Regions from separate parts of the Aliamphritea spongicola genome, predicted to be linked through region 4. Evidence: predicted binding sites of a transcription regulator. Region 4 holds the regulator's gene; each other region holds the start of a gene.
What was found. Region 4 encodes LexA, which represses DNA repair genes until DNA is damaged. Its sites were predicted from a motif close to TACTGTNTANNTANACAGTA; they were not measured.
Positions count from the first base shown of each region.

Region 1: JYB63_RS03845 (LexA family protein) is a predicted target of LexA. The motif match lies at 1,200-1,219, and genes of this name have one in related genera.
Region 2: uvrA (excinuclease ABC subunit UvrA) is a predicted target of LexA. The motif match lies at 1,986-2,005, and genes of this name have one in related genera.
Region 3: ruvC (crossover junction endodeoxyribonuclease RuvC) is a predicted target of LexA. The motif match lies at 1,353-1,372, and genes of this name have one in related genera.

Region 1 is NZ_JAFIDL010000001.1:815,977-819,141, reverse strand. It holds gene JYB63_RS03850 (endonuclease I family protein) at 1-737, opposite strand, end outside; gene JYB63_RS03845 (LexA family protein) at 1,232-1,636, shown strand; gene JYB63_RS03840 (Y-family DNA polymerase) at 1,639-2,898, shown strand.
Region 2 is NZ_JAFIDL010000002.1:698,955-702,119, forward strand. It holds gene uvrA (excinuclease ABC subunit UvrA) at 1-1,916, opposite strand, end outside; gene ssb (single-stranded DNA-binding protein) at 2,141-2,716, shown strand; gene rfbD (dTDP-4-dehydrorhamnose reductase) at 2,750-3,165, shown strand, end outside.
Region 3 is NZ_JAFIDL010000001.1:1,091,992-1,095,156, forward strand. It holds gene ruvA (Holliday junction branch migration protein RuvA) at 1-43, opposite strand, end outside; gene JYB63_RS05025 (trimeric intracellular cation channel family protein) at 89-799, opposite strand; gene ruvC (crossover junction endodeoxyribonuclease RuvC) at 793-1,308, opposite strand; gene aspS (aspartate--tRNA ligase) at 1,564-3,165, opposite strand, start outside.
Region 4 is NZ_JAFIDL010000001.1:23,538-26,702, forward strand. It holds gene JYB63_RS00140 (DUF6586 family protein) at 1-306, shown strand, start outside; gene JYB63_RS00145 (hypothetical protein) at 334-591, shown strand; gene JYB63_RS00150 (cell division inhibitor SulA) at 655-1,128, opposite strand; gene lexA (transcriptional repressor LexA) at 1,133-1,735, opposite strand; gene dinG (ATP-dependent DNA helicase DinG) at 1,833-3,165, shown strand, end outside.

The sequences.
Region 1 (3,165 bases), 790 kb from region 4:
TTTTTTTGCCAAGAGTAAATCACGTCATTTCTTAGACGTTCTTCATCTGAAACAGGGTCTATCTCATGCCACTCAAGTAACGTGCAGAGTTTTCCAAAAAAAGGTTCATCAGATGAAGTCGTTCTGTCAACTAATTCGAGATCGTCCGTTTTAGATTTATCGTTACCCTCGTATCTTGTCGCCATATAGAACATCATTCGGGCAGTATCACCTTTTTGCTTTGTTGGTACTTCCCAGGTGCCTTTACCTTCTTTACACAAGGTACATTCATCATCTGGCTTACCGCCATTAGCAAAATCATTATTGCTTCTATCGGAGTTCACCGAACGATCAGCTGCTCTTAAGTGATGAGCATCGGTATATGCATGTTGTTTCTTACTTCTGAAACCATGTGACTTAGACCAGATGTGTTCACGATTCCAAAAGTCAGGGTCATTCTCACCTTGATCTTGGTTAACCTTTGGAATAGATCGTTGAGTATAGAAACCAATAACATTGTTACTATTATTAGGGTCTTCATCGGCTTCTTTTAAGATCGTCCATGTACATTTATATGAAAAACGTGTGTGGCCACGAATGATTTTGTTTAGAGCTGATTTGAGTTCTGTACCTTGTTGATTTGTGATGGATGAGTAGTAAGTATCCGGGTCGTAAGGCTTGATATCAGGCTTGATACAAGTAGCAGCGGCTGTTGCTGATAGCAGGGAGAGTGCGGTAGTTAACAAAATGCATTTCATCGGTTAGTTCCTTTAGTCGATTAATCCCTAAACGATAATACAGAGAATCTTAGATTCCAATCATTAGAGGCACAGGAGAAGAGAGCTTAAACTGTCAGAGTTCTATCCATGGTATCCGCAGATAAGTCGTTTCATATTTGAGTCTTAGCAGATTCTCTGATGCGACTTATTAAAAAGCCGCTCAGAAGAGCGGCTCTTTACACCGATAGATGAGAGGTCTATCTGGAACCATACTGGGTTTAGTTTGGATACCTTACTCTACTAGGAAGCAATTTTTGATTCAAATCTTCCTATGATTTGAGTCTATTTTTTCTGACTCGTTTACTTCTATCTATGCACTTTTTGAGGTTTTTCTGAAACGTAAGTGCTTGTTGGAAGTTGGTTGACTGAGCTCCTTGCTCCATGTTGATGCCAGAGACATTTTATTTGTCATACGTGAATCATACGTTACAATGTGAATTAGCCTGTATAAATAAACAGTATCTGGATTGGTTATGCTTCATTTTATTCCTATTGCTGCGCAAGCAGGGATTTCTGGTTTTGAGTCACCTGCTGCGGAATACACACAGTCTTCACTGGACTTGAGTGACCTGATTATTGACGATCCTGCAGCTACCTACCTTGGGTATGCTGAAGGAGAGTCTATGGTTGGGGACGGAATATTCTCTGGTGACTTGTTGGTGATCTCACGGGCCGAGACTGTAAAAGACCAAGATGTGGTAGTAGCAAATCTAAACGGTGTTTTCGTGTGCAAGAAGATTGATAAACGTCGGGGGGTTTTGCTTTCTTCTGCACCTGGTAATAAACCTTATCATCTTCGTGAGGGTGATAATTTCCAGATTGAAGGTGTTGTGATTCGATCTATTCGTCTTCATCGCCCATTATCAAAAGCTTTCTGACTATGTACGCGTTGTGTGATGCTAATAGTATGTACGCCAGCTGCGAGAAAATTTTTGATCCTGCGATTAGGGATAAGCCGGTGGTCGTACTTACAAATAACGATGGGTGTATTTGTGCGGCATGTCATATTGCTAAACGATTAGGGGTTGGAAAGAAGTTTATTCCTTACTTTCAGGTGAAGGATGATCTGGAAAAGGCGGGGGCGGTGATTCGCTCGAGTAACTATGAACTATATGCAGATATTAGTCAGCGGATGATGGATACTTGTTCACGGTTTGCCCCCAATAGTCATATTTATTCAATAGATGAAATTTTTCATAACTACGATGGCTGGGAGCCACCGGAGGGATGGTTTCAGCATGCGCGAGCGATTCGTAGAGCTGTGTGGACTGAGGTGCGATTACCTATCGGTGTTGGGGTAGGTCCGACACCAACGTTAGCTAAGGCAGCGAATCATGCTTCTAAAAGGATTGCAGGCTATCGCGGTGTAGCGGTGATCGATAATGAACAGACTCGTCAACATATATTACAGAATATGGAACTGACTGATATTTGGGGGATTGGTAGTCGTTTAGCGCAACGGTTACAGGGCTTAAATATTTATACACCTTGGCAGCTTGCGCATGCGAATCCAAGCTTGATACGAAAGCAGTTTTCCGTTTTGGTTGAGAGTACTGTATATGAGTTGCAAGGAGTCGTTAAGCTAACCTGGGACGATGTAAAAGCGCCGAAGAAGGAAATTTACAGTACTCGTAGTTTTGGTCAGCGAATACTTGAGAAGAATTTGTTATGTCAGGCATTAATTCAGCATGCCGGAATTGCCGCAGCGAAGTTGCGCCGGCAGAACAGTTTGGCATGTGTGGCGGTTATTTTTGCAACAAACTCACCTCATGATGCTCAGGGGTACTATCGAAAGTCTATTACGCATCGATTTGCAATACCAACGCAGGATACGACGGTAATCGCGAACATATGTCGTCAAGCTGTTGAGCAGATATTTCGTAAAGGAGTATCGTTCTATCGATGCGGTGTTGGCTTGATTGACTTATGTGATAAAGCTATGTTTCAACAAGATTTTTTCACGCAGTTTACTGATAATTCTAATCTGATGGCTTGTATGGATGCGATCAATATGCGGTATGGCCGGAATACGGTACATGTAGCCAGTCAAGGGTTTCAGCAGAAGTTTGCGATGCGACGGGAATTTTTGTCTCCCCAGTATACTACCCGTTTGAGTGATATCCCGCGGATTCAGTGTTAAGACGTTACTTTATGTATTCAGGCTCGTTCCCATATCGCCGTATATTCCGAAATCTTAGCGTCATCATATGGAAGTTCGCTAAAAAATACATTGTTTTCTAGCATGTAGGCGTAACAGCAAAGTTCAGAATTTTTGATCCAAATTGAATCTAAACAATCTAGTTTCCAATGGCCTGATTTGTTGATGCTGCCTGGAGACATCAAGTTTACCTCAATGAGACTAATATCCGCTTGATCAACGAGTGCTAATAGATCTTTGATTACGGGG
Region 2 (3,165 bases), on a different contig from region 4:
ACCCCCGTTACACAGGTCAGCAGACCCAGCGGAATCTCCAGGTTAACCTTGTTCAGGTTGTTGCCGGTGGCGCCCAGCAATTTCAGCCAGCGGCCATCCGGTGCGTTACGCTTGCTGGGCACTTCGATTTTACGGCGGCCGGAGATGTAATCGCCGGTAATGGATTTTTCGTTGTCCATCACCTGTTGTGGCGTGCCCTGGGCGATGATTTCACCACCGTGAACCCCGGCGCCCGGGCCTACGTCGATAACATGATCGGCAAGACGGATGGCGTCTTCGTCGTGTTCTACCACGATTACTGTGTTGCCCAGGTCCCGCAGGTGAATCAGGGTTTTCAGCAGGCGGTCGTTATCTCGCTGATGTAAGCCGATTGACGGTTCATCCAGAATGTACATCACGCCAACCAGACCGGCACCGATCTGGCTGGCCAGACGGATACGCTGAGCTTCACCGCCCGAGAGGGTTTCAGCGCTGCGTTCCAGCGACAGGTAATCCAGACCTACATTGACCAGGAAAGCCAGCCGCAGACGGATTTCCTTAACGATCTTGTCGGCGATTTCGCCACGCTTGCCAGTAAGTTTCAGGGTTTCGAAATAGTCATAGCAGTCACCGATGGCCATCTCAACAATTTGTGGCAGAGTCTCGGTGGCGATGAATACGTGACGAGCATCGCGGCGCAGACGGCTGCCGTCACAGGACGGACAGGACTGCATATTGATGTATTTGGACAGGTCTTCACGGACCATTTCCGACTCGGTTTCCCGGTAGCGGCGTTCCAGATTATTCAGTACCCCTTCGAACGGGTGGGACTTGCTGATGGAGTCACCCCGGTCGTTCAGGTATTTGAATGCAATGTTTTCTTTACCGCTGCCCTGCAGAATGACTTTTTGCTGCTTGGCAGTGAGTTCACCAAACGGGGTGTTGATATCAAAATCGTAATGGGCGGCAACCGCTTTTAACTGCTGGAAGTAATACAGCGCGCGACGGTCCCAGCCCCGGATAGCACCTTCAGAAAGGGTCAGGCTTGGGTCGCTGACTACTTTTTTCGGATCAAAGAATTGCTTTACACCCAAGCCGTCACAGGAGGAGCAGGCCCCGTGAGGGTTGTTGAACGAGAACATTCGCGGTTCCAGTTCCTGAATGCTGTGGCCACACTTCGGACAGGCAAAGCGGGCTGAGAACACCATGTCTTCGCCGTCACCGTCCATGTAGCAAACGGTGGCAATGCCGTCAGTCAGGTTCAGCGCAGTTTCAAACGATTCTGCCAGTCGGGCCTGCAGGTCAGGACGAACTTTAAAACGGTCAACCACGGCTTCAATGTCGTGCTTTTTGTTCTTATCCAGTTCCGGTGCACTGTCAATATCTACCACAATGCCATCGATACGGGCCCGGACAAAACCCTGAGTTTTCAGTTCGCTGATGGTGTGTAAGTGCTCACCTTTTCGGCCCTGAACAATGGGCGCGAGCAGCATCAGTTTGCTGCCTTCCGGCAGGGCTAATACCTGATCGACCATCTGGCTGACAGTCTGAGCTGCAAGCGGCAGGTCGTGATCAGGACAGCGGGGTTCACCGGCCCGGGCAAACAGCAAACGCAGGTAATCATATATTTCAGTAATGGTGCCCACGGTAGAACGAGGGTTATGCGAGGTGGACTTCTGCTCGATGGAAATTGCCGGTGACAGGCCTTCGATGTGATCGACATCGGGCTTTTCCATGACCGACAGGAATTGCCGGGCGTAGGTAGACAGCGATTCTACATAGCGGCGCTGGCCTTCAGCATAGAGGGTATCAAATGCCAACGATGACTTGCCTGACCCGGAAAGCCCGGTGATAACAACCAGCTTATCGCGGGGAATTTCCAGATCGATATTCTTAAGATTGTGGGTACGGGCCCCGCGAACCAGGATTTGTTCCATCAGTATGTCCGACTTGTGCGCAAAAGGAGTCAATTATAGAGGCAGATGATATATAAAAGCACCCTAAAAAGCTGTTTATTTATACAGATAATTGACGGGTGTTCGAAGGGGTAAATATGCTATGCTTGGCGCCAGGAAAATGAATCGGTCACCGTCCGGGGCCGAACCAAGATCAACAGATGCAATATAGCCCCGCAGGATGCTTGGGGGGAGTGGAGAATTCAATGGCACGCGGTATTAACAAAGTCATTCTGATTGGTAACCTGGGTAATGACCCGGATACTAAATACATGCCCAGCGGCAATGCGGTTACCAACATTACTGTAGCGACGTCTGAAAGCTGGAAAGATAAGCAGACAGGCCAGCAGCAGGAGCGTACCGAATGGCACCGTGTGGTGTTCTTTAACCGTCTGGCGGAAATTGCCGGTGAGTACCTGCGTAAAGGTTCCAAGGTGTATCTGGAAGGTTCACTGCGTACCCGTAAATGGCAGGATCAGAGCGGTCAGGACCGTTACACTACAGAAATCGTTGCCAGTGAAATGCAGATGCTGGACGGCCGTGGCGATAATAATGGCGGTTATCAGCAGCAGGGTGGCTATCAGCAGCAAGCTCCGCAGCAACAGGCACCACAACAGCAGTATCAGCAGCCGCCTCAGCAGCAGGCACCGCAACAGCAGTATCAGCAACCCCCTCAGCAACAGGCGCCTCAGCAGCAGTATCAGAAACCGCCTCAGCAGCAGGCGCCGGCACCACAGCCTGCACCGGGCATGGATGATTTCGACGACGATATCCCGTTCTGATTCATTGTTCCTGTTGTGAGGTAATAGTCAGTTATGCTGAAGGCGTTTATATCCCAGCCAGCTAAATTGCTCATTATTGGTGCTGACAGCCAGATCGGACACTTCCTGAATCTGGCTGCCCAGGCCGATGCCTTTTATATTCCGGTACCTTTTAGTGACGCTGAGCTGGATATTAATGACTGTCAGGCGCTGGAGCAGCGGCTTGATGAGGTTCAGCCTGACTATGTGATCAATACATCCGGTTATAACGATGTGGATCAGGCCGAGCGTGATCCTGATGAGTGTTACCGGCGCAATACCCAGGCGGTTGAAACCCTGGCAGCAAGTTGCGCTGCCCGTGATATCGCCGTGCTGCATTTGTCATCGGATTACGTGTTTGATGGCCATTATGCCAGCGGTTATGCGGAGTCTGATGAAGCCAAGCCACTTGGAGTCTATGGCGACAGCAA
Region 3 (3,165 bases), 1.1 Mb from region 4:
GAGGAACCTTTTCCAGCAATTCACCTTTAAGACGACCTATCACGTATTGTTTCCTTCATTTACAGAGGCTGCCAGACAACCTGAAATACTAACCCCGTTCTTTATCGTCGCGACGTTCCAGCTTATGGCCGGCAACGATAAATTCCGGCAGACAGATATCACCGAATACGGCTGCCATACGGATAATAAAAATAATTGAAATAGATAAAGCAACCAGAACCACCGGATGCATTGAGCCTTCAAGCCACACATACAGTACTGCACCAATGATCGAGCAGGTGGCATATAACTCACCGTGCCGGTGCAGTATCAGCGGAATCTGCCGGGTAAGCACATCCCGAACCATACCACCGGCACAACCGGTAACCATCGCCATCATGACAACAATGATGGGAGGCAAATCAAGACTGATAGCCTTTTGCGCTCCAAGCACAGTAAACAGCGCCATTCCAAGCGCATCAAGAATAATCAGCAAACGCCGCGGATAACGCAGATACCGGCAAATCCAGAACGCCGATACGGCAGATATAACCGCCGTCCATATATAGGTGTCGTTCTGAATCCAGAGTAATGGATGAATATCTAAAGTCAGATCCCGAATAGTGCCGCCACCCAGTGAGGTTACAATGGCCAAAACCACCACGCCAAGAATATCCATGTGCTTTCCCTGCGCAGCCAGTGCACCGGTAATTGCAAATACCGCCACCCCTAACAGCTCAGTGACATAGACAAATTCTGACAGGGTAAAAAACAGGTTCATTTTAAAGTCTGCAGTCCAGCCAAATTCATCGCTTAACATAATCGCCCCCGCCGGCTGCCCTTAGCCCCCGCCATCGCAATCAGACTGGTTCGGGTGTGAGCATGACACAGCGCAATAGCCAGGGCATCTGCCGCATCCGCCTGTGGCAAACCGGGCAGTTTCAGAATCGACATTACCATGTGCTGCACCTGAGATTTATCCGCTGAGCCCTTGCCTACCACAGCCTGTTTTACCTTACGGGCCGCATATTCAGCCACCGGCAGACTCTGATTAGTACCGGCAACGATGGCAACACCACGGGCCTGTCCCAGCTTCAGAGCGGAGTCCGCATTACGGGCCATAAACACCTGTTCAATGGCCATTTCCTGCGGACAATAATGCTCAATGATTTCAGTCACCCCGGCATACACCTGCTGCAGCCGCTCAGGAAGTTCATCTCCCTTTATCCGGATACAGCCACTGGCCACATATTCATTTTTACTGCCCACTGCATTGATAATACCGTACCCGGTTATCCGTGAACCCGGATCTATTCCTAAAATCAGCATGGCGTTTTGAGACATCTCCGGTTATCAATAAAACTGAATAAATACACTGTATTTTTATACATACTATCATTGCTTCAGCCAGGCATCTACGTGCAATAGGCATAAAAAAACCGGGATCTGAATCCCGGTTTAATTTTCGCATCACTTTCACGCTACAGTTCAGCACTATTCAGATCTGAATAACACATCACATCCGGATAAGTGATCCGAATCAGGCTCACCGCCGCAGAACCCGGCGGTGAACAAAGCTTCAGCTTAAGCTTCTTTCTGACGCAGCTTGATGTGCAGTTCACGCAGCTGAGCAGCGCTTACCTGGCCCGGTGCTTCAGTCATCGGACAGGAAGCACTCTGGGTTTTAGGGAAGGCAATCACTTCGCGGATTGAGTCAGTACCGGTCATCAGCATGATCAGACGGTCCAGACCGAATGCCAGACCACCGTGCGGTGGCGCACCGTATTTCAGGGCATTCAGCAGGAAGCCAAACTTATCTTCAGCTTCTTCGTCAGAGATACCCAGCACTTCCAGTACAGTTGCCTGCATTTCCTGATCGTGGATACGAACTGAACCACCGCCCAGCTCACAGCCGTTCAGTACCATGTCGTATGCACGGGACAGTGCATCCAGCGGGTTAGCTTTCAGCTCTTCCGCAGTACAGCTTGGCGCAGTGAACGGGTGGTGCAGTGCAGTCAGACCACCTTCAGATGTTTCTTCAAACATCGGGAAGTCAACAACCCACAGCGGCGCCCACTCACGCTCGCCCATATTAAGATCTTCACCGACCTTGATACGCAACGCACCCAGTGCTTCGCTGACAACTTTCTCTTTGTCCGCGCCGAAGAATACGATATCGCCGTTCTGAGCACCCAGACGTTCCATGATTTGCATGGCAACTTCTGCACCCAGGAATTTAACGATCGGAGACTGCAGGCCTTCTTCACCCTTCTCCAGTTCGTTAACCTTGATCCACGCCAGGCCTTTAGCACCGTAGATGCTGACGAACTTGGTGTACTCATCAATGTTCTTACGGGTCAGCTGAGCACCGCCAGGAACTTTCAGCGCAGCAACGCGGCCTTTCGGATCTTTAGCAGGACCGGCAAATACCTTGAACTCGATCTCAGCCATCAGGTCTGCAACATCAACCAGCTCCATCGGGAAACGCAAGTCCGGCTTATCAGAACCGTACTTCTGCATCGCTTCCGCGTATGGCATACGTGGGAACTCACCCAGATCAACGCCTTTCAGTTCCAGGAACAGCTTGCGGATCATGGTTTCAGTCATCCCCATGATACCTTCTTCATCCATAAAGGATGTTTCGATGTCGATCTGGGTAAATTCTGGCTGACGGTCTGCACGCAGATCTTCATCACGGAAGCAGCGGGCAATCTGGTAGTAACGGTCGAAGCCGGACACCATCAGCAGCTGTTTGAACAGCTGTGGAGACTGCGGCAGCGCGAAAAACTGACCTTCGTGAACTCGGCTTGGTACCAGATAGTCACGGGCACCTTCCGGCGTTGCACGGTTCAGAATCGGTGTTTCGATATCCAGGAAACCGTTGTCATCCAGGTAGTTACGGATCGCATTGGTCACCTTGGAACGGAAGCGCAGTTTTTCCTGCATTTCCGGACGGCGCAGGTCAACATAACGGTGACGCAGACGCACATCTTCACCTACCTGCTGATGCTCATCCAGCTGGAAAGGCGGTGTTTCAGATTTGTTAAGGATAACCAGCTCTTTACCCAGTACTTCGATCTCGCCGGTAGGCATATCCGGGTTAGTGGTACCTTCAGGACGGGCACGGACAGTACCGCGTACTTCGATGACATATTCATTACGCACGCTGTCGGCCAGAGCAAAACT
Region 4 (3,165 bases):
TTACCGGCAGAAGCAGGTAATGCTGTGGCGTTGTTAGAAGGGTGTTCTGCTGATTTTGTTTCTCCGGAATTGCGTGAGCTGGCGATGCTGGAGAAAGACGCTGTTTCCTGGCTGGCGAATATGCTGCGGGCTTTTGCGCAGCTTTCTGCCCTGAACGAAAATAGTCATGAGTCCGGTGTTGTCCATCAATCTGAAATTAGTTTAACGATGGTAGCTGATGATGACCGGGTGACCCGTTTGAGAAACTGGCTGGATTCCCTATCTTCGGTTATCCAGCGGTTACGTGCCGTTTCTCAGGAATGGTAATTAGTTTTTAATTGTAGAGTTTTATAGATGGCTGAGTTGTTTCTGGAAATTGTTGAGCTCGAAAACGGTGAGATCGTGCTGCGTGAAATGGAATCTGACGATGTGCCGGTAATGCGTGTCAGTTTTTCTGATGACATGAAGAAGCGCCTGCAGGATCAGCATTTGGATGTTGCAAAGGTAATGCTGAGTGCCGGGATTCACATGGCAGCAGAAATGCAGAATAAGGCTGCGGAAGCTCAGGAGCTTCAAAACGCAGAAGATGAAAAGCCACCTGTATTACACTGAGCGGTAATGATTCATAAAAAAAGCGCCGGAGGGCGCTTTTTTTTATGGTGGATAAAAATTGCTTTATGAGGCCATCCGGTCCCGGATAACAATGCCATGGCTGGCACCGTGTTCAGCTGCGTTTTCCAAACCGTTGAGTTGCTCATTGCTGAGCATTCCTGGCCAGGTGATGACTGCATGGCAGGTGCCTGCTTGCAGTGCCTGACATGCCAGGTCATAAGTGGTGTGGCTGGCATCGGGCTGTAACAGCATGATCTTATTCAGATCAATACCTGCGGCAGAAAGCAGTGCTTTGGGGAGGCTGCTTGGAGGGGCAATCCAGGCAAACCAGCGATCATCGCGACTTAACTGAGCAAGCAAAGGCAGTAACATTGTTAACTGATCAAAGTCGTTATTATGCATAACAATTTCAGTGATCTTTCCGGCCAGGGCGGGCATTGGCTGTGCCGCCTGTTCGGTTAACATGCTGTCAGAAGGGCGAATCAGGGGAATATTCGCATTCTGAGTGGATTGAGTTACCAGTTCTGCCTGCATCATGTCGTTATCCTCTTCTAATCACGCCTACGCCAAGGCCTTCAATAGATAATTCCTGTTCTTCCAGGTTGATCACAATCGGGTCAAATTCTTCGTTTTCAGCAATTAGGTAAACCAGATTGCCATCTTTCTTAAAGCGTTTAACGGTGACATCGTCTTCAATACGGGCGACAACAATTTCGCCGTTTTTGGCCTGTTTGCACTGATGTACGGCCAGCAGGTCACCGTCCATAATGCCGACGTCCTTCATACTGGTGCCCCGTACCCGGAGCAGGTAATCCGCCGGTGGGTGGAAGAAATCTGCGGCAATGGTGCAGCGGTCTTCAACGTGTTGCTGGGCCAGAATCGGGTTACCTGCGGCGACCTGTCCGACTACAGGCAGGCCTGCTTCTTCCTGTTCAAGATCGGGTATACGGATACCCCGTGATGTGCCGGGTATCATTTCGATTGCACCTTTACGTGCCAGCGCCTTGAGGTGTTCCTCTGCAGCATTGGCAGACTTGAAACCCAGTTCCCGGGCAATGTCTGCACGGGTTGGCGGATAGCCGGTGGTTGCAATGTAATGTTTTATACAATCAAGAACATCGGTTTGTCGTTGTGTCAGTTTCATGATGATCTCTGTGTTTTTATCCAGTATCTGTAACTATATACAGTATTTTGCTTTTGTAAACATTTTTTATGTTTATATATCCAGTGTTATTGATAGAATGGCCGCCATTCATACAGACGGACTGATTGACGTGCTGACCGACGATCTCAAAAAACAGATACAGACTGCTTACAGTAAGTTTTTAGCCAGCCGGGGGTTAAAGGCCCGTGCCGGCCAGAAGCGGATGATTGCCGAGGTGGCAAAGGTCATTGGTAATATTCCTGTTGATGATAAGGCTCAGCGTCTCGGAGAGAATCATGTCTGTGTGGTCGAGGCCGGAACCGGTACAGGTAAAACTATTGGTTACTTGCTGGCAGCGATTCCAGTAGCGAAGGCTTTAAAAAAGAAGATCATTCTGTCGACTGCAACAGTGGCGCTTCAGGAACAGCTGCTACATAAAGATTTGCCTGAAGTACTTGAGCATACTGAACTGCCGATGAGTTTTACCCTTGCCAAAGGGCGGGGGCGTTACCTGTGTATCAATAAAGTTGAGCAGCATCTGGATTCCAGTGCCTCAACCGGTCAGATAGCATTGTATGAAGATGAACAGGCTATGCGGCTGGATCCGGAAACGGAAACTTTTTACAAGCATTTGCTGAATGAGTATGCATCCGGTCGTTGGGACGGTGACCGGGATAATCTCACTGAAGAAATTGAAGATGCCCGCTGGGGGCCGTTAACCAGCGATCATTTGCAGTGTACTAACCGTCGCTGCACTAACTTCAGTGCCTGCAGTTTTTTTAAAGCCCGGCGGGACCTGGATCAGGTTGAGTGTGTGATAGCCAATCACGATATCGTTCTGGCGGACTTGTCACTGGGGGGCGGAGCTATCCTGCCTGATCCTGCTGAAGCTATATACATCTTCGATGAGGGACACCATCTGGCCCCTAAGGCCAGTAATCACTTTGCGTTCAGTCTGCGGATCAAGTCATCGTCAAGGTGGCTGAATACGCTTCCCAAGCAGCATGCTCAGATGCTGGAGCAACTTGGCCATCCGGGCGTGATGTCGCAATATGTTGAGCAAACGTTACGTCCGGGTGAAGATTTAAAAATCCTGCTGGAGCAGATCCATGAGTTGGTGAAGCCACTTATGGTCAATGCTGAGAACGGTCGTTTACGTGACCGTTACAGGTTTGCCGGTGGCGAAGTCCCTGAAGAGCTAAGGCTGATGTTTAAGGATGCTGAGTATCTGGCTGCCCGACTGTTAACCCGCCATGAAATGTTACTGGATCTGTTTCGGGAAGCGCTTGATGGTGAAGTCGGCGACATTGATAAACAACTGGCTGAGCAGTGGTATCCGAGGCTTGGTCTTATGGTGTCGCGGTTTCAGTCCATCACCGGCTTATCGAAGAGCTTCTTCCGGGCTGATGATCTGAAAGAGAGCCCGACTG